4 regions of the Pseudomonas sp. P9_31 genome follow, and region 1 is predicted to be linked to each of the others. Evidence: predicted binding sites of a transcription regulator. Region 1 holds the regulator's gene; each other region holds the start of a gene.
The links. Region 1 encodes sigma-54, which starts transcription at its own class of promoters, with help from an activator protein. Its sites were predicted from a motif close to ANTGGCATNNANNTTGCTNT; they were not measured.

Region 1 (4,669 bases):
TCGTGAATTCTGCGAATTGATCCTGCGCGCCCAAGGCCATCTCGATGCGGCCAACGCCGCATACCTGTGAGCCCATCATGCTGAGCAAAAAGATTCGCAACATTCTGATATTCGGTTGCATCGCAGCGCTGTTCGCTGCGGTCGGCTACTGGAACATCAGCCCGGAACGCTTCCTCGACAAGCCGGTGGCGCCTGTCGATGAAGCGGCGATCGACTATTACGCGATCCACGCCCACAGCGTGCAGTACTTGCCGGACGGCAAATTGCAGTACGAAATGACGTCCGACAAGGTCGAACACCTGAAAGCGACCGAAGTGACGTTGCTGACCAATCCTGACCTGAACATGTTTCGCGGCACCGAGTTCCCCTGGCACGTCCAGAGCGAGCGCGGCGAAGTCAACCCGGACGGCACTCAGGTCGAGCTGATTGACTCGGTACGTATCACGCGCTTCGACGAAAAAAACCGCAAAACCCTGATTACCAGCACCCGTATGACCGTGTTCCCGCAGCAGCAATATGCGCAGACCGATCAACCCGTTAGAATCGACGGCGCCGGCGGTGTATCGACAGGCAACGGAATGAAAGCGTACTTGAAAGAGAGCAGGATACACCTGCTATCGAACGTAAGAGGACAGTATGAGGCTCGTTAAAACTCTCCCTATTTTGCTCAGTCTGGGCGCAGCACTGGGAAGCGTGAGCGCCTGGGCTCTGCCGAACGATCAAGAGCAGCCTATCCGCATTCAGGCCGACGACGCCCAACTGGACGACAAGAATGGCGTTGCCACCTATAAAGGTGACGTGATCATCACCCAGGGCTCGATGAAGGTCACCGGCAACACCGTGACCATCACCCGCACCCCGACCGGCGACATCGACGTGGTGACTTCGGTGGGCAACCTCGCCTACTTCGAGCAACTCCAGACCCAGGGCGACACCAAGCCTGTTCAGGGTTGGGGTGTGACTATCCAGTACCACGCTTCGCAGAACCGCGTCGTGCTGATCGATCGCGCGAAAGTCATCGATAAGGACAACAACACCACTCAGGGCGAGAAAATCGTCTACGACACGGTCAAGAAGCTTGCGAGCGCCGGCCGCGCCACCGGCAACAAGGTCACCGAGCAGCGTCCGCGCATCGATATGGTGATCCAGCCGAAGAAGAAAACCGACGAGCAGAAGGCCCAGTAATGGCAACTCTGAAAGCTCAGCATCTGGCCAAGAGCTACAAGAGCCGCCAGGTCGTGCGTGACGTCAGCCTGTCCATCGACAGTGGTCAGATTGTCGGCCTGCTTGGCCCCAACGGCGCCGGCAAGACGACTTGCTTCTACATGATCGTCGGCCTGGTACAGGCCGACCAGGGCCGCGTACTGATCGACGACCTGGACGTCAGCCACCAGCCTATGCATGGCCGTGCGAAGGCCGGTATCGGCTATCTTCCGCAAGAAGCGTCGATCTTCCGCAAGCTTTCGGTGGCCGACAACATCATGGCCATCCTCGAAACCCGCAAGGAACTCGACAAGGCCGGTCGCCGCAAAGAGCTGGAAAGCCTGCTGCAGGAATTCCACATCCACCACATCCGCGACAACCTCGGCATGAGCCTGTCCGGTGGTGAACGCCGCCGTGTGGAAATCGCCCGGGCATTGGCCACCAACCCGAAATTCATCCTCCTCGACGAACCCTTCGCCGGCGTGGACCCGATTTCGGTCGGCGACATCAAGCAGATCATCCATCACCTCAAGGCCAAAGGCATTGGCGTACTGATCACGGACCACAACGTCCGTGAAACCCTGGATATCTGCGAAACCGCCTACATCGTCAACGATGGTCAGCTGATCGCTGAAGGTGACTCCGCCACCATCCTGGCCAACCAACTGGTCAAGGAAGTGTATCTGGGCCACGAGTTCCGCCTGTAAGCACTGAGGTGTCTGGCTGATTGTCCGAGCGCTTGTCTCGATAAAAATCAATAGGTTTTTATTGTTACAGCGCTCTAGGCAAACGCTGCAGTTTCGGGCATATAATTTGCTTAAGTTTGGCGCTTCGGCGCCCTGTAGTGGATGGCGCATGTGCGCCGGCGAATAAGGTGTTAAGCCCCTGCCATGAAACCATCGCTAGTCTTGAGAATGGGCCAGCAGCTGACGATGACACCGCAGCTGCAACAGGCCATCCGCCTGCTCCAATTGTCGACCCTGGACCTGCAACAGGAAATCCAGGAGGCCCTGGAGTCCAATCCGATGCTCGAACGCCAGGAAGAAGGCGACGACTTCGATAACGCCGATCCCTTGGCCGACAAAGCCGAACAGCAACCCAACGCTGACATTCAGGAACCCTCCTATCAGGAAACCGCCCCGACGGTGGATAACCTCGAGGAAGGCGACTGGAACGAGCGCATTCCCAACGAACTGCCCGTCGACACGGCCTGGGAAGACGTCTACCAGACCAGCGCCAGCAGCCTGCCGAGCAACGATGACGACGAGTGGGATTTCACCACCCGCACATCGGCCGGTGAAAGCCTGCAAAGCCATTTGCTCTGGCAACTGAACCTGGCACCGATGTCCGACACCGATCGCCTCATCGCCGTAACCCTGATCGACTGCATCAACAATCAGGGCTACCTGGACGAAACCCTCGAGGAAATCCTCGAAGCCTTCGATCCGGAACTGGATATCGAACTGGACGAAATCGAAGCCGTCCTGCACCGCATCCAGCAATTCGAACCCGCCGGCATCGGCGCCCGCAACCTCGGCGAATGCCTGCTGCTGCAACTGCGCCAACTGCCCGCCAAGACCCCTTGGCTGGCCGAGGCCAAGCGCCTGGTCACCGATTACATCGACCTGCTCGGCAGCCGCGACTACAGCCAGCTGATGCGCCGCATGAAGCTTAAGGAAGATGAACTGCGCCAGGTGATCGAACTGGTCCAGAGCCTCAACCCGCGCCCGGGCTCGCAAATCGAGTCCACCGAAGCCGAATACGTCGTTCCCGACGTGATCGTGCGCAAGGACAACGAGCGCTGGCTGGTGGAGCTGAACCAGGAATCGGTACCACGCCTGCGGGTCAACGCCCAATACGCCGGTTTCGTGCGCCGCGCCGACACCAGCGCCGACAACACCTTCATGCGTAATCAGTTGCAGGAAGCTCGCTGGTTCATCAAGAGCCTGCAAAGCCGCAACGAAACCCTGATGAAAGTAGCCACCCAGATCGTCGAGCATCAACGCGGCTTTCTGGAGTACGGCGATGAAGCCATGAAGCCGTTGGTGCTGCATGACATCGCCGAAGCGGTGGGCATGCACGAATCGACGATTTCACGGGTGACCACGCAAAAATTCATGCATACCCCACGGGGCATCTATGAACTGAAATACTTTTTCTCCAGCCACGTCAGTACCTCCGAAGGCGGTGAATGCTCGTCCACAGCGATCCGCGCGATCATCAAAAAACTGGTTGCCGCGGAAAATCAGAAAAAGCCGTTGAGTGACAGCAAGATCGCTGGTTTACTGGAGGCACAAGGCATTCAGGTAGCCCGTCGCACCGTCGCCAAGTACCGCGAATCCCTGGGGATCGCGCCTTCCAGCGAACGGAAGCGGTTGATGTAGCCGCCGGGCTCGCCACAGCGTTCCAGTGGCAGGTATTTCTGCCTGCCGCTTTATGCACTGGCAACGAAGGAGAAGCTGTATGCAAGTCAACATCAGTGGACACCAACTGGAAGTGACCGAACCTCTGCGCACCTACATCGGCGAAAAACTCGACCGATTAGAGAGGCATTTCGACAAGATCACCAACGTGCAAATCACGCTGAACGTCGAAAAGCTGCTGCAAAAGATCGAAGCCACGCTGCATATCCCCGGCGGAGAAGTGGTCGCCAATGCCGAGCATACGGACATGTATGCCGCCATCGACCTGTTGACCGACAAGCTGGATCGCCAACTCAAAAAGCATAAGGAAAAGACCCAGAGCCTCCTCCAGGGCGCAACCGGTCGTTAACACCCCCAATCCATGATCCGACTTGAAAACATCCTGACCCCCGGCCGTTCCCAGGTGAACGTGCCGGGCGGCAGTAAAAAGAAAGCCCTCGAGCAAATTGCCAACCTGATCGCCCGGGAAGTGCCGGATCTGGAGATGCAAGATGTCTTCGAGGCTCTTGTTGCCCGTGAAAAACTCGGTTCCACCGGTTTTGGCAACGGCATCGCCATCCCCCACTGCCGCCTCAAGGGCTGCGAATCGCCCATCAGTGCCTTGATGCACCTGGATGCACCCATCGATTTCGACGCCATCGACGGCGCCCCGGTTGACCTGCTGTTCGTGCTGCTGGTCCCGGAAGCCGCCACCGATGCACACCTGGAATTGCTGCGCCAGATCGCCAGCATGCTTGACCGCAAGGAAGTGCGCGAAAAACTGCGCAGCGCCCCGAGCAACGAAGCCTTGTATCAGGTTGTCCTGGACGAGCAAAACGGTCACTAATCATGCGCTTGATCATTGTCAGCGGCCGCTCCGGCTCAGGTAAAAGCACCGCCCTCGATGTTCTCGAGGACAACGGCTATTACTGCATCGACAACCTGCCGGCCGGCCTGCTACCGGAACTGGCCGAGCGTGCGCTGATTCACACCGAACTGGCACAACCGCTGGTGGCCGTGTCCATCGATGCGCGTAACTTGCCAAGCCACCTGTCACGGTTTCC
Region 2 (4,669 bases), 2.8 Mb from region 1:
AGTTCAGGTTCATTGTCTGATCGACCTTGGTCGTCGGGTTCGGTTTCAGACTCGAGGTATCAATCTTCAAGTCAGTCAACACGCCATTAATAATCTTGCCGTTGGCATCGACGCCATAACCCTGCAGACGGTTGCCGTTGTTATCAACCACATAGTTTTCAGCATCGGTCTTGAACGCACCGGCACGGGTGTAGCTCAGGGAACCGTTGTCGCTGAGGATGAAGAAGCCGTTGCCCTGGATGCCCATGTCCAGCACGTTGCCGGTGTTGTTCACATCACCCTGGCTGAACTGCTGGGAAACGTTGGCCAGACGCACGCCGTTGCCGACGGTCTTGCTGCCGGTACCCAGGCGAGTGGCCGAGTACACGTCTTCGAATTCTGCACGGGACGATTTAAAACCGGTGGTCGCGACGTTGGCGATGTTGTTGCCGGTCACGTCCAGTTGTTTGTTGGCTGCATAGAGACCGCTAAGGCCGATATTGAAAGACATATTCCACTCCTTTGTGCCGTGTTAGTCGGCTCTATATACCAATGGTTTGTACTTTGGACAGGGCAACGCTGCCCATGCCTGCCAGGTTCAGCATCAACTCACCGCCGGTCTGGCTGATGGTCACGCTGTTGACCGTTGCCGGCAGGTAAGTAATCAGTGAGGTATTCGTGCCGTCGATAGTGGTCGTCGCGCCGAAGGTGTAAGTACCCGCCGGTGCCACCGCGCCCGCCTCGTCCTTTCCGTCCCAGATGAAACTGGCGTTGCCGGCACTTTGACTGCCCAGGTCGAGGGTGCGGATGGTTTTGCCTTCCGAGTTGCTGATCTTGACGGTGGCAGCAGCAACCGATGTCGGCATCACGACGGTACCGTTGAGGCTCTTGGAGGTGTCAACCATCGTTTTGTCGGTCTGCGCGATAACCGAACGGCCCACCAGCGAAGAAGCCTGCAAGGCTTGCGACGAGTTATAGCTGCTGGCAAGGCCGGTAACCGTGTCGTTCAGCGTGGTAATACCTTCCAGGCTACTGAACTGCGCCAGCTGTGCCACGAACTCGCTGTTGTCCTGAGGATCGAGCGGGTTCTGGTTTTTCAGCTGGGTAACCAGCAGTTGCAGGAACGCGTCTTTGCCCAGTTTCTGCCCGCCGGTAGCGGCCGAGGTCAGGCTGTCTTTGGTGGTCGTGGTCGTGACCGAAGAGTTGGCCAGAACATCGCTGATAACGCTCATGTGAATCGCCCCTTATCACTGACCGAGGGTCAGGACCTTCTGCATCATGGTTTTGGCGGTGTTCATCATTTCGGCGTTGGTCTGGAACGAACGGCTCGCGGAAATCATGTCGGCCATTTCTTCGACGACGTTGACGTTCGGGTAGTAGACGTAGCCCTTGGCATCAGCGGCCGGATGGTTCGGCTCATAGCGCGCTTCAAGGTTGCTCTGGTCTTCGACCACGCCCAGCACTTGCACGCCTTGACCGGCCGCCTCCTGGTTCTGGAACAGCGAATCACTGCCGCCGCTCTGACCGCCCTGGAACATGGTGGCGAACACCGGGTGACGGGCGCGGTAGGTCTGGTCGATGCTCGACGAAACGGTCTCGGCGTTGGCGATGTTACTGGCGACGGTGTTCAAGCGAGTGGTCTGGGCACTCATGCCGCTACCGGCAATGTTGAAAACACTGGATAGAGACATGGATTACTCTCCGCGCAGGGCTGACACCAGCCCTTTGAATTTACTGTTGAGCAGGGTGAAGCTGGCCTGGAAGTTGACCGCGTTTTCCGCGTAGTTCGATTGTTCCAGTTGAGCGTCCACGGTGTTCTGGTCGATCGACGGCTGCATCGGCGTGCGATACATCAGCGACTCGTCGCCATTGCCCAGACCTTCAGCTTCGATATGACGGCTGTTGGTCATGTTCAAGGCGAACTTGCCGTTTTTGGTTTTCTCATTTTGCTCGGCGAGCACTTTCGAGAAGTCCAGATCCCGAGCCTTGTAGTTCGGGGTGTCGGCGTTGGCGATGTTGTTGGCCAGGACTTCGGCGCGCTGAGCGCGAAAGCCCAGGGCTTGTTCGTGGATACCGAGCGCTTTATCGAAGCTGATGCTCATGTCGGGAAACCTTCGGGTGACCTGATTTTTCGTACGATGGACATAGCAAGCGGCGTGCCAATTCAAATATCCCCGTAAACCGGGGCTTTGCGGGTAAAGGCAAGGCGGCAATGCCAGAAAAGCGGCAACCGATTTCCGCCGCCTGCCGCTTTTCTGCCGCTTCTCACGATCGAAAGAACACCACCTGACCCTGTGGGAGCGAGCCTGCTCGCGATAGCGTAATGTCAGTCAACATCTTTGTTGCCTGTCACTCCGCTATCGCGAGCAGGCTCGCTCCCACAGGGGGATGATGGTGGACTTGGAAAATCATCAGGCATAAAAAAACGGGAGCCCCTGAGGACTCCCGTTTCTTTATGCCGTCAACGAATCACTTCGCCTTGTAAATGATCCCCGGGCTGCACTGGACCATCTGGTAATGATCCGGCAAACCGTTCAGCGCTTCGGACGCGCCAAGGAACAGATAACCGCCGGGCTTGAGCGTGCTGTGAATGCGCAACAGGATGTCTTTCTTCACCTCGGCGGAGAAGTAGATCAGCACGTTGCGGCAGAACACGATGTCGAACTTGCCCAGGCTCGCGTAGCTGTCCAGCAGGTTGAACGAGCGAAACTCCACCCGACTCTTTATCGGCGCCTTGATAACCCAGCGCCCCGGCCCTTTGGGGTCGAAGTAACGCTGAAGGCGCTCGGGCGACAGGCCGCGGCCGATGGCCAGGCTGTCGTACTCGCCGGTCTTGCAGTTGGTCAGCATGGTGCCGGACAGATCCGTGGCAACGATCTGCACGCCCATCTTCAACTGGCCCATGTTGACTCGCTCGAACTCATCGATGGACATCGACAGCGAATACGGTTCCTGACCCGACGAACACGCCGCCGACCAGATCCTCAGGCGTTGACCGGGGCTTGCCTTGATCGCTTCAGGCAATACCTTGTTCTTCAAGACTTCAAACGGATAGGTGTCACGAAACCACAGGGTTTCGTTGGTGGTCATGGCATCCACCACCATCTCGCGCAAACCGCTGCGCGGTTGGGTCTGGATGCGCTGAACCAGCTCACTCAGCGATTTGATGCCCTGCTGTTCCATCAGTTTGTTGAGACGGCTCGAGACCAGGTATTGCTTGTTTTCACCAAGCAAAATGCCACAGGCTTTTTCCAGGAAGACCCGGAACTGTTCGAAATCCAAATTACCCGTAGACAATGATGCGGCCTCTTAAATCGTGTTGACCGCCAGGGGCAAAGCGCCCCTAGCTGATATCTGCTGCTTTGATCCGGTCGACCACCCGGGATGCCAAGTCATCAGGACGGAACTTGGCCAGGAAGTCATCGGCACCGACTTTCTTGACCATCGCCTGATTGAACACACCCGACAACGAAGTGTGCAGGATGATATGAAGCTTCTGCATGCGCGGGTCGGCGCGGATCTCGGCTGTCAGGGTGTACCCGTCCATTTCCGGCATCTCGATGTCGGAAATCATCATCAGGAACTCGTCTTCCGGCTTCTTGCCCTCGTCAGCCAGTTTGCGCAGGTAATCCAGCGCTTGCCGACCGTCGTTCAACGCCACCACTTCGACGCCGATCGTTTGCAGGCAACGGGATACCTGCTTGCGCGCCACCGACGAGTCATCGACCGTCAACACCCGCAAGGACAATGCCTTGTGCTGAGTCTCGACATCCACCACGCCCATCGAAATCGATTCCGGTGTCGGCGCCACTTCCGCCAGCACCTTCTCGACGTCGATGATTTCGACTAACTGATTGTCGACCCGAGTCACAGCGGTCAGGTAGTGATCGCGTCCCGTACCCTTGGGTGGCGGATGAATCTCCTCCCAGTTCATGTTGACGATGCGCTCCACCGATCGAACCAGGAAACCCTGGGTCTTGGTGTTGTACTCCGTGATGATCACGAAGGGATTGCTTTGATCCAGCAACCGACCGGAACCGGTCGCCATCGCCAGATCCAGAATCGGAATGGTCGCCCCCCGAATATTCGCCACACCGCACACGACAGGACTGGACTTGGGCATCAGGGTCAGCTTGGGGCATTGCAGCACCTCACGAACCTTGAATACGTTGATCCCATACAGCTGCTGGCCGTCGAGACGGAACAACAACAGCTCAAGGCGATTCTGCCCTACCAGTTGCGTGCGCTGGTTCACCGAATCCATTACACCAGCCATGCCCAGACTCCTACACCAACGCTAAGTGTGTTGCGACGCACATTCATCACTAAACGGCACGGCGCTTGCTTTTTAACTTTTATGAACACAGAACCGACATTTTTCCGACGCCTGACATCAACCTGCCGCAGATTGCTCTGTGCGATGTCGGCCGTCTGCCTGTTCAACGCTGGCAGCCCTGCCCTTGCTGATACGGTTACCTTGCCTGACATGCTTATCGGCGTCACTCAGGGCTTTCTTGAATTCACCGTAGAGGACTATCTGGCTACCAGTCAAACGCAAGGCCGCTACGAAATCCAGGTCAACCAGCTCGATCCGCGCCTGCGCATGCCCATGTGCGACAGGGAATTGACAGCCACCCTCGAGAGCCCGGCAAGGCCTCTGGGCCGGGTCACGGTCAAGGTTCGCTGCGAG
Region 3 (4,669 bases), 620 kb from region 1:
GCTGTAGGCAGTGTTGCCGTTGGCATCGGTGTACTTATAGATCTGCGCGGCGGCGGGCAGGGCGATCAGTACGAGCAGGCATAACAACAATGAGCGCATTGCAGGCTTCCATTGGCCGTTGGGCAAGTGTCCGGCCCTGTTCCGTTCATGGCGACTAAGCGCTGAGCATAGAGCACATCAGCGCATGTCGGCAGGCCGGCTCAGCGGCTGGTGCTGCACAACTCAGCGGTGGCGCGCACCTTGGCGAGTTCGCGCAGCGACACTTGGGCGCCGGTTTTGTTGGCCTTGGCCAGCCAGGAGGGGCACTGCGGGTCGTTGCGATAAGGGCTGAAGTCGGCCAGTTGTTGCAGCAGGCGTTTTTGTAACCGATCAAGTTGTGGGCGAATCTGCCCGACGAGATCGGGGCGAGGGGCGTCGGGTGCCTTGCCTTGGGCATGCCAGTCAGACAGGTGCGCGTACTGCACCAGTTTATTGGCCTCGATCTGCGCCGAGAAAAATTGTTCGACAGCTTCGTTGCTCAATTTATAGGCAGGTGCCAGGGTGACGGCACCGGCAATTACCTCGCGCTCGCGCTGACGGTCTTCGACCGGTTTGCCGCTGTCCCATTTGCTCAACGCGACCTGATCGGCAATCGCCAGGCGCTCCTCGATGGTGCCAAGTAATGGGGCGAGGGCGGCAGGTGCCGGGCCGGCAAAAGCGCTGTTGGTCAGTAAGGCAGTGAGCAAGGCAAGGCATGGGCGTAGGCGCATGGGGGATCTCGGCTTTATCGGATGAAGGGCATGATGCACGCAACCGGGTATCCGATGACAGACGTTCGCCCACAAAAAAGGCCTCCCGAAGGAGGCCTCTCTTTTGTCACGCCGCGTACCGCGGCGCTACCGGATCAGCAGCTGTAGTACAGCTCATATTCCAGTGGGTGTACGAAGGTGCGAACCTTGATTTCTTCTTCGCTTTTCAGGGCGATGTAAGCGTCGATGAAGTCGTCGCTGAAAACGCCGCCTTTGGTCAGGAACGCACGACCTTTATCCAGCTCTTCCAGGGCTTCTTTCAGGCTGCCGCAAACTTGTGGGATCTCTTTCGCCTCTTCAGGCGGCAGGTCGTACAGGTTTTTGTCAGCCGCGTCGCCTGGGTGGATCTTGTTCTGGATGCCGTCCAGGCCAGCCATCAGCAGTGCAGCGAAGCCCAGGTACGGGTTGGCTGCCGGATCCGGGAAGCGGGCTTCGATACGGCGAGCGCGAGGGCTGGACACGTAAGGAATACGGATCGAAGCGGAACGGTTGCGAGCCGAGTAGGCCAGCATCACTGGCGCTTCGAAACCTGGGACCAGACGCTTGTAGGAGTTGGTCGACGGGTTGGTGAAGCCGTTCAGGGCCTTACCGTGCTTGATGATGCCGCCGATGAAGTACAGAGCGGTGTCGGACAGGCCGGCATAGCCTTCGCCAGCGAAGGTGTTCTTGCCATCTTTGGCGATGGACAGGTGAACGTGCATACCCGAGCCGTTGTCGCCGTACAGAGGCTTGGGCATGAAGGTCGCGGTGCGGCCGTAGGCGTCAGCAACGTTGTGTACGCAGTACTTGAGGGTCTGAACTTCGTCAGCCTTGGCAACCAGAGTGTTGAACTTCACGCCGATTTCGTTCTGACCGGCAGTCGCCACTTCGTGGTGGTGAACTTCGATGGTCAGGCCCATTTCTTCCATGGCGTTGCACATGGAGGTACGGATTTCGTGGTCGTGATCGAACGGCGGAACAGGGAAGTAGCCGCCTTTGACGCCTGGACGGTGGCCTTTGTTGCCGCCTTCCACGTCCTGGTCGGACATCCACGAACCTTGTTCGGAGTAGATTTTGAACATCGAGCCGGAGATGTCGGACTTGAACTTCACTTCGTCGAAGATGAAGAACTCAGGCTCCGGGCCCACAAATACGGTGTCGCCAATACCGGTCGACTTCAGGTATTCCTCGGCACGCTTGGCGATCGCACGTGGGTCACGGTCGTAGCCTTGCATGGTCGAAGGTTCGATCACGTCGCAAACCAGGATCAGGGTCGGCTCTTCGGTGAACGGGTCGAGAACGGCAGTGCTGTCGTCCGGCATCAGGATCATGTCGGAAGCTTCGATGCCTTTCCAGCCTGCGATGGAGGAACCGTCGAACATTTTGCCTTCTTCGAAGAAAGCTTCATCCAGCGCATCGCGAGCCGGCATGGTCACGTGGTGCTGAGTGCCTTTGGTGTCCGTGAAGCGCAGATCAATCCACTTGACGTCATGATCTTTGATGAGTTGAACCGACTTCGACATAGTGTCCTCCGGGTGGCTTCGGGCTTAGTAATGGATGCCCTTAGAATGTGGGTGATGCCGGCGCGAATACTCTGCCATGGCAACCTGCCTCACAAGGGAGCAAATTGCATGCCAGTGCCCCACCATGGGTTTTTTGCCCCTATATCGCGCTTATAACGGTGCAAGGCGCCAGAAAGCGCAAAATATCGCCCTGTAATGTAGCGTCTAACTCCGTAAATGACCTGTTTTGGTGCGCGCAAAACCTTCTGCACATTAACTGGTTAAACCTTGAGCAATTTCCGCTATAATCCGCGCCCCCCTTTTTCGGCTGGCCCGGCGCGCGCTGTTTTCATGAAACTAATCGTAAAAGTCTTCCCCGAGATCACCATCAAGAGCCGCCCGGTACGGATGCGTTTCATCCGCCAGTTGGCCAAAAACATCCGCACCGTGCTCCGCGATCTGGACCCGGCCGTGGTGGTGAACGGTGTGTGGGACAATCTCGAGCTGGAAACCCGCGTCAGCGACCCGAAAGCCCTGAAGGAGATGACCGAGCGCCTGAGCTGCATGCCGGGCATCGCGCATTTCCTGCAGGTGGATGAATACCCGTTGGGCGACTTCGACGACATCGTCGAGAAGTGCAAGCTGCACTTCGGCGATGCGCTGGCCGGGAAGATTTTTTCGGTGCGCTGCAAGCGCGCCGGCAAGCACGAATTCAGCTCCATGGACGTGGAGAAATACGTCGGCAGCCAGTTGCGTCGTCAGTGCGGCGCCGCCGGAATCTCCCTGAAAGAGCCTGAAATCGAAGTTCGCATCGAAATTCGCGACAAACGGTTGTTCGTGATCCACAGCCAGCACAACAGCATCGGTGGTTATCCGCTGGGTGCCCTGGAGCAGACACTTGTGCTGATGTCCGGCGGCTTCGATTCCACCGTCGCCGCCTACCAGATCATGCGCCGCGGGCTGATGAGCCATTTCTGCTTCTTCAATCTGGGCGGACGTGCCCACGAACTGGGCGTGATGGAAGTCGCGCACTTCATCTGGAAGAAGTACGGCAGCTCCCAACGCGTGTTATTTGTCAGTGTGCCGTTCGAGGAAGTACTGGGAGAAATTCTCGGGAAAGTCGATAACAGTCATATGGGTGTGGTTTTGAAGCGTATGATGTTGCGCGCTGCTTCCCGTATTGCCGATCGGCTGGACATCGAAGCGCTGGTCACCGGCGAAGCGATTTCCCAGGTGTCGAGCCAGACACTGCCGAACCTGTCCGTGATCGACTGTGTGACCGACAAGCTGGTGTTGCGTCCGCTGATCGCCAGTCACAAGCAGGACATCATCGACCTGGCCAACGAAATCGGCACCGCCGACTTTGCCAAGCACATGCCGGAATACTGCGGGGTCATCTCGGTGAACCCCAAGACCCACGCCAAGCGTCCGCGCGTGGAGCATGAAGAGAAAGAATTCGACATGGCGGTGCTCGAGCGTGCGCTCGAGAACGCCAAGCTGGTGCCGATCGATCGCGTGATCGACGAATTGGGCCAGGACTTGCAGATTGAAGAAGTCAGCGAAGCGCTGGCGGGCCAGATCATCATTGACATCCGTCACCCGGATGCCGCCGAAGACGACCCGCTGGTGCTTGCTGGCATCGAGGTACAAGCGATGCCGTTTTATGCACTGAACGCTCGTTTCAAGGAACTGGACCCTACTCGCCAGTACCTGCTGTATTGCGACAAAGGCGTGATGAGTCGCCTGCATGCTCACCATTTGCTCAGTGAGGGGCATGCCAATGTGCGCGTTTATCGACCGAGCTAAGAGCCCGGGGCTGTTTGCCTGTGGCCTGCGTCACCGGCCCCCCGACTCTGCCGTCAAGCTGTAACGGCAAGGCCTGACTCTACTGTAAATCGCTGCCAAGACTTGTCAGCACACCGAATCCTCTGATCGAGATACACAAGTGATCGAAAATCTACGCAACATCGCCATCATTGCTCACGTTGACCATGGTAAAACCACCCTGGTAGACAAACTCTTGCGTCAATCCGGCACCCTGGAGCGCAACGAGCTCAACGACGAGCGCGTGATGGACTCCAACGACCAGGAGAAAGAGCGCGGTATTACCATTCTGGCGAAAAACACCGCCATCAACTGGAACGGCTACCACATCAACATCGTGGACACCCCGGGCCACGCCGACTTCGGCGGCGAAGTTGAACGCGTTATGTCGATGGTCGACTCCGTTCTGCTGCTGGTTGACGCTCAAGACGGCCCTATGCCGCAAACCCGTTTCGTGACCAAGAAGGCTTTCGAAGCCGGCCTGCGTCCAATCGTGGTGATCAACAAGGTTGACCGTCCAGGCGCGCGTCCGGACTGGGTTCTGGACCAGATCTTCGACCTGTTCGACAACCTGGG
Region 4 (4,669 bases), 2.2 Mb from region 1:
GCCCATCGACCACCATTGGAATAGCGCAATGACATTCAAGACCTCAACCATCGCCCTGTTGTTCGCCCTGACCGCCCCGCTGGTTCAGGCATTGGAAGCGGTGCCTTACGTTTACAGCAGCGTGGCGCAGCAACCCACCAACGTGAAGGATCGTGAAATCGCCGCCCTGTTTGACCATTGGAACAGCGCGTTGAAGAGCGGCAATGTTCAGAGCGTGGTCGACCTGTATGCGCCGAACGCCGTGCTGCAACCGACGGTTTCCAATCAGGTGCGCACCACGCCGGCACAGATCAAGGACTACTTCGATCACTTCATGGCGCTCAAGCCGGTGGGCCAGATCAACTTCCGTGAGATCCGCCCATTGGGCGCCAACGTGGCCATGGACAGTGGCGTCTACACCTTTACGTTGACCGAAGCCGATGGCAAGACTCGTCAGGTGCAGGCGCGCTACACCTTTGTCTATGAGCAGGTGGGCGGTCAGTGGAAGATTCTCAACCACCACTCTTCGGCGATGCCGCAAACGCAGGTGTTGCACGCCGGGAAATAAAAAGAGGATGTGCAAGACTGACGGAGCCCAATGCCAGTCAGTTAAGCACAAGCCCGCACAGGTTCCGCATCACCGACACGGCCCACTTTGAAGTGGGCCGTGTGCGTTGTGCTCAGTTCAACGCCAGGTCGTCCTCAGGCTGCTGACCGCGGGCCTGCGCCGCGCGTTGCAACCGGCTGGCAATCAGAGTGTTCTTCAGCAGATAGGCAATGGTCATCGGCCCGACGCCACCGGGCACCGGGGTGATCGCACGGGCGACGGTACGGGCGCTGGCGTAGTCGACATCGCCCACCAGACGGTTGCCGGACTCGTCGGTAATTCGGTTAATGCCAACATCGATCACCACCGCGCCGGGCTTGAGCCAACTGGCGTCGATCAACTCGGGCTGCCCCACCGCCGCGACCACGATATCCGCCAACCGACACAACGCCGGGGCATCGACACTGCGCGAGTGCACCACGCTGACCGAACAGTTGGCCTGCAATAGCAAGGTCGCCATCGGCTTGCCGACAATGTTCGAACGACCGATGACCACCGCGTGCAAGCCGCTCAAGTCAGTACCGCAGGTTTCGTACAACAGGCGCATACAGCCGCTGGGCGTGCACGGGGTCAGAACCTCGATGCCTTGCACCAGCCCACCGACGTTTTCCCGATGAAAACCGTCCACGTCCTTGATCGGGTCGATGGCATGAATCACTGCCTGCTCATCGATAGCGGCGGGCAAGGGCAGTTGCACCAGGATGCCGTTCACCGCGGGATCGGCATTGAGTTGTGCAATCAGTTCCAGGACCTGGGCCTGGCTGGCGGTTTCCGGCAGGCGGTATTCAAGGGAGCGGATGCCGACTTCCTTGGCGCGCAGCAGTTTATTGCGTACATACACGTGGCTGGCCGGGTCGTCGCCGACCAACAGGACCGCCAAGGCGGGATAGATCTGCTGGCCGGCCAGGGCCAGAACCTCTTCCCGGACCTCGTCGAGAACCTGGGCAGAGATGGCTTTGCCGTCGATATCGCGGGCAAATGCGGGGGTGCTGCTGATCAAAAGAGCCACCGTTGTCTTGATTGAAAGGAATGAAGTGATCATCAAGGCGTCTTCTTGCGCCGATAATCCATCAGAGACATGCAGGCAAGGGGCTCAGGCTACCAGTTGAGGGCAGGCCAATACCACCGCAACACCGCAAGACAAGACAGGCAGGGGATCGTGGGCAATCTGTAGGAGCTGGCGAGGCCGCGTTCGATTTGTAGCGGCTGGCGTAGCCTGCGTTCGGCTGCGTTCGGCTGCGCAGCAGTCGCAAAATCAGGCACTGGCGGCCGTCGGGCACAAAGAGTGCATTAGGCAAAAGGCGTCCTTATCCACCGAGATACATGCACTTTTATGAAGCTCATCGCACATGGCTTGCACTATGCCAAGGCAAAAACCGAATCGTCTTTATCCCCGATGGCCTTGAAGGGAAATCACGCTGAACCCCGATAAATCCTCACTGAAACAGCGTTTCTAAAGCGCTCGATCCACAGCTGGCACAAACGCTGCATTACATCGTTCAAGGTCCACGCAGTGGGCCGCCCCGTCGATCAACGAAGATCGACCGGCCGAGCAGGTCGTGGGCAACATCGGTGGATCAGGCGAAGGCGCCAGGTCGAACACCGCGAAGAACAGGCAAAGACGCCTGAAACCGAGAGGTTTCAGGCGTTTTTTTTTGCTTTTTTAACCGTGATTGGCTTTGGCTGGGTGCTTACTATGAATTCCAATGTTGCCGCATTGAACAAACTGCAAACGCTGATCGTGATCGGCAATGGCATGGTCGGACATCATTGTGTCGAGCAGCTCATCGAGCGCGGCGCCCTCGACCATTACCACCTGCATGTCTTCAGCGAAGAGCCGATGCGTGCCTACGACCGTGTGCATCTGTCCGAGTATTTCAGCGGTCGCGATGCCGAGTCGCTGGCCCTGGGCGAAGCCTCCCTGTACCAGACGCCGGGCGTCACCCTTCATCTGGGCGTGCCGGTGCTGGAAATCGACCGAGCGCGACGCCAGGTGATCACCGCACAAGGTTGCGTCGCTTACGACAAACTGGTGCTGGCCACCGGTTCTTATCCGTTTGTGCCGCCTATTGAAGGTGCAGAAGGCGACTCGCGCCTGGTGTATCGCACCCTTGAAGACCTCGACGCGATTCGTGCCGCGGCAGCCAATGCCCGGCGTGGCGTGGTGGTCGGCGGTGGCCTGCTCGGCCTGGAAGCCGCCAATGCCCTGAAAAGCCTGGGCCTGGAAGCCCACGTGGTGGAGTTCGCCCCGCGCCTGATGCCAGTGCAATTGGACGAGCAGGGTGGCTTGGCGCTGAAGGCGCAAATCGAGCGGCTCGGCGTAGGTGTGCACCTGTCCCGTGGCACGCAGTCGATCAGTGCCGGCGAGCAGTACCGCTACCGGATGAACTTTGCCAACGACGAATTTCTCGAAGCCGACCTGATCGTGTTCTCCGCCGGCATCCGCGCGCAAGACGCGCTGGCCCGCCAATGCGCGCTGGACATCGGTCCGCGTGGCGGCGTGGTGATTGATGACCAATGCTTGACCTGCGATCCGAATATCTACGCCATCGGCGAGTGTGCCGCCTGGAATGGCAGCCTTTTCGGTCTGGTCGCTCCCGGTTACCAGATGGCCCGTGGCGTCGCCTCGCTGCTGTGCAATCAAGTGGCGGAGCCGTTCCAGGGTGCCGACATGTCGACCAAGCTCAAACTGCTCGGCGTCGATGTCGGCTCCATCGGTGATGCTCACGCCCACACGCCGGGTGCACGCAGCTATCAGTTTATCGATGAAGCCACGGCCAGCTACCGTCGCCTGGTGGTGGATGCTGACAGCAAGCGCGTGCTCGGCGCGGTACTGGTCGGCGACAACAGCTATTACGACACCCTGCTGCAATACATGCAGAACGGCATTGCCTTGCCGTCGGAACCGGCCAGCCTGATTCTGCCATCGTCCGCCGGGGCGCCAACCCTGGGCCCGGGCGCGTTGCCCGAGTCGGCAACAGTGTGTTCGTGCCATAACGTCACCAAGGGCTCGATCTGCTCGGCCATCGACGGCGGCTGCACCGACCTGGGCCTGCTCAAATCGCAAACCAAGGCCTGCACCGGTTGCGGCGGTTGCGCCGGGCTGCTCAAGCAAGTGTTCGAGCACGAACTGATTGCCCGTGGCGTCAGTGTCGACAAGAGCCTGTGCGAACACTTCGCCTACACCCGTCAGGAGCTTTATGCGCTGGTGCGGGTAGAAGGGGTGATCACCTTCGAAGAGCTGCTGGCCAAGCATGGTCGTGGTCACACCGGTTGCGACGTGTGCAAACCGGCGGTGGGCTCGATCCTCGCCTCGTGCTGGAACCAGCCGATCATGGACGCTTCGCTGGTGCCGTTGCAGGACACCAACGACACTTTCATGGCCAACATGCAGAAAAACGGCACCTATTCAGTGGTGCCGCGCATCGCTGGCGGTGAGATCACGGCCGACAAACTGATCGCGATCGGCGTGGTCGCGAAGAAATACGACCTCTACACCAAAATCACCGGCGGCCAGCGGATCGACCTGTTCGGCGCGCAGTTGCATCAGTTGCCGGACATCTGGTCCGAGCTGATCGAGGCCGGTTTCGAAACCGGGCACGCCTACGGCAAATCGACTCGCACTGTGAAGTCTTGCGTGGGCAGCACCTGGTGCCGTTACGGCGTGCAGGACAGCGTGAAGATGGCCCTGACCCTCGAGGATCGCTACAAAGGCCTGCGTTCGCCGCACAAGCTCAAGTTCGCGGTTTCTGGCTGCACCCGTGAATGTGCCGAGGCGCAGAGCAAGGACGTGGGCGTGATCGCCACCGAGAACGGCTGGAACCTCTATGTGGCCGGTAACGGCGGCATGCGCCCGCGTCATGCCGAGCTGTTCGCCACCGACCTGGACGATGAAACCCTGATCCGTTACATCGACCGGTTCCTGATGTTCTACATCCGCACCGCCGACAAATTGCAGCGTACTTCCGTGTGGCGCGAAAGCCTGGAGGGTGGCCTGGATTACCTCAAGGACGTGGTTATCAACGACAGCCTGGGCCTCGGCGCAGAACTCGAATCGCAGATGCAACTGGTGGTCAACCGCTA

Region 2: flgB (flagellar basal body rod protein FlgB) is a predicted target of sigma-54. The motif match lies at 2,124-2,143, and genes of this name have one in related genera.
Region 3: glnA (glutamate--ammonia ligase) is a predicted target of sigma-54. The motif match lies at 2,387-2,406, and genes of this name have one in related genera.
Region 4: nirB (nitrite reductase large subunit NirB) is a predicted target of sigma-54. The motif match lies at 2,059-2,078, and genes of this name have one in related genera.

Annotation. Positions count from the first base shown of each region.
Region 1 covers NZ_CP125375.1:5,288,057-5,292,725, forward strand. The annotation lists gene QMK51_RS23995 (KdsC family phosphatase) at 1-70, shown strand, start outside; gene lptC (LPS export ABC transporter periplasmic protein LptC) at 78-650, shown strand; gene lptA (lipopolysaccharide transport periplasmic protein LptA) at 637-1,185, shown strand; gene lptB (LPS export ABC transporter ATP-binding protein) at 1,185-1,910, shown strand; gene QMK51_RS24015 (RNA polymerase factor sigma-54) at 2,094-3,587, shown strand; gene hpf (ribosome hibernation-promoting factor, HPF/YfiA family) at 3,667-3,975, shown strand; gene ptsN (PTS IIA-like nitrogen regulatory protein PtsN) at 3,988-4,452, shown strand; gene rapZ (RNase adapter RapZ) at 4,455-4,669, shown strand, end outside.
Region 2 covers NZ_CP125375.1:1,685,471-1,690,139, reverse strand. The annotation lists gene flgE (flagellar hook protein FlgE) at 1-490, opposite strand, end outside; gene flgD (flagellar hook assembly protein FlgD) at 522-1,211, opposite strand; gene flgC (flagellar basal body rod protein FlgC) at 1,227-1,670, opposite strand; gene flgB (flagellar basal body rod protein FlgB) at 1,674-2,081, opposite strand; gene cheR (protein-glutamate O-methyltransferase CheR) at 2,449-3,276, opposite strand; gene QMK51_RS07580 (chemotaxis protein CheV) at 3,323-4,255, opposite strand; gene flgA (flagellar basal body P-ring formation chaperone FlgA) at 4,337-4,669, shown strand, end outside.
Region 3 covers NZ_CP125375.1:5,911,608-5,916,276, reverse strand. The annotation lists gene QMK51_RS26625 (DUF4124 domain-containing protein) at 1-99, opposite strand, end outside; gene QMK51_RS26620 (chorismate mutase) at 201-749, opposite strand; gene glnA (glutamate--ammonia ligase) at 884-2,290, opposite strand; gene thiI (tRNA uracil 4-sulfurtransferase ThiI) at 2,621-4,075, shown strand; gene typA (translational GTPase TypA) at 4,215-4,669, shown strand, end outside.
Region 4 covers NZ_CP125375.1:3,063,598-3,068,266, forward strand. The annotation lists gene QMK51_RS13445 (SgcJ/EcaC family oxidoreductase) at 29-547, shown strand; gene QMK51_RS13450 (bifunctional methylenetetrahydrofolate dehydrogenase/methenyltetrahydrofolate cyclohydrolase FolD) at 660-1,628, opposite strand; gene nirB (nitrite reductase large subunit NirB) at 2,283-4,669, shown strand, end outside.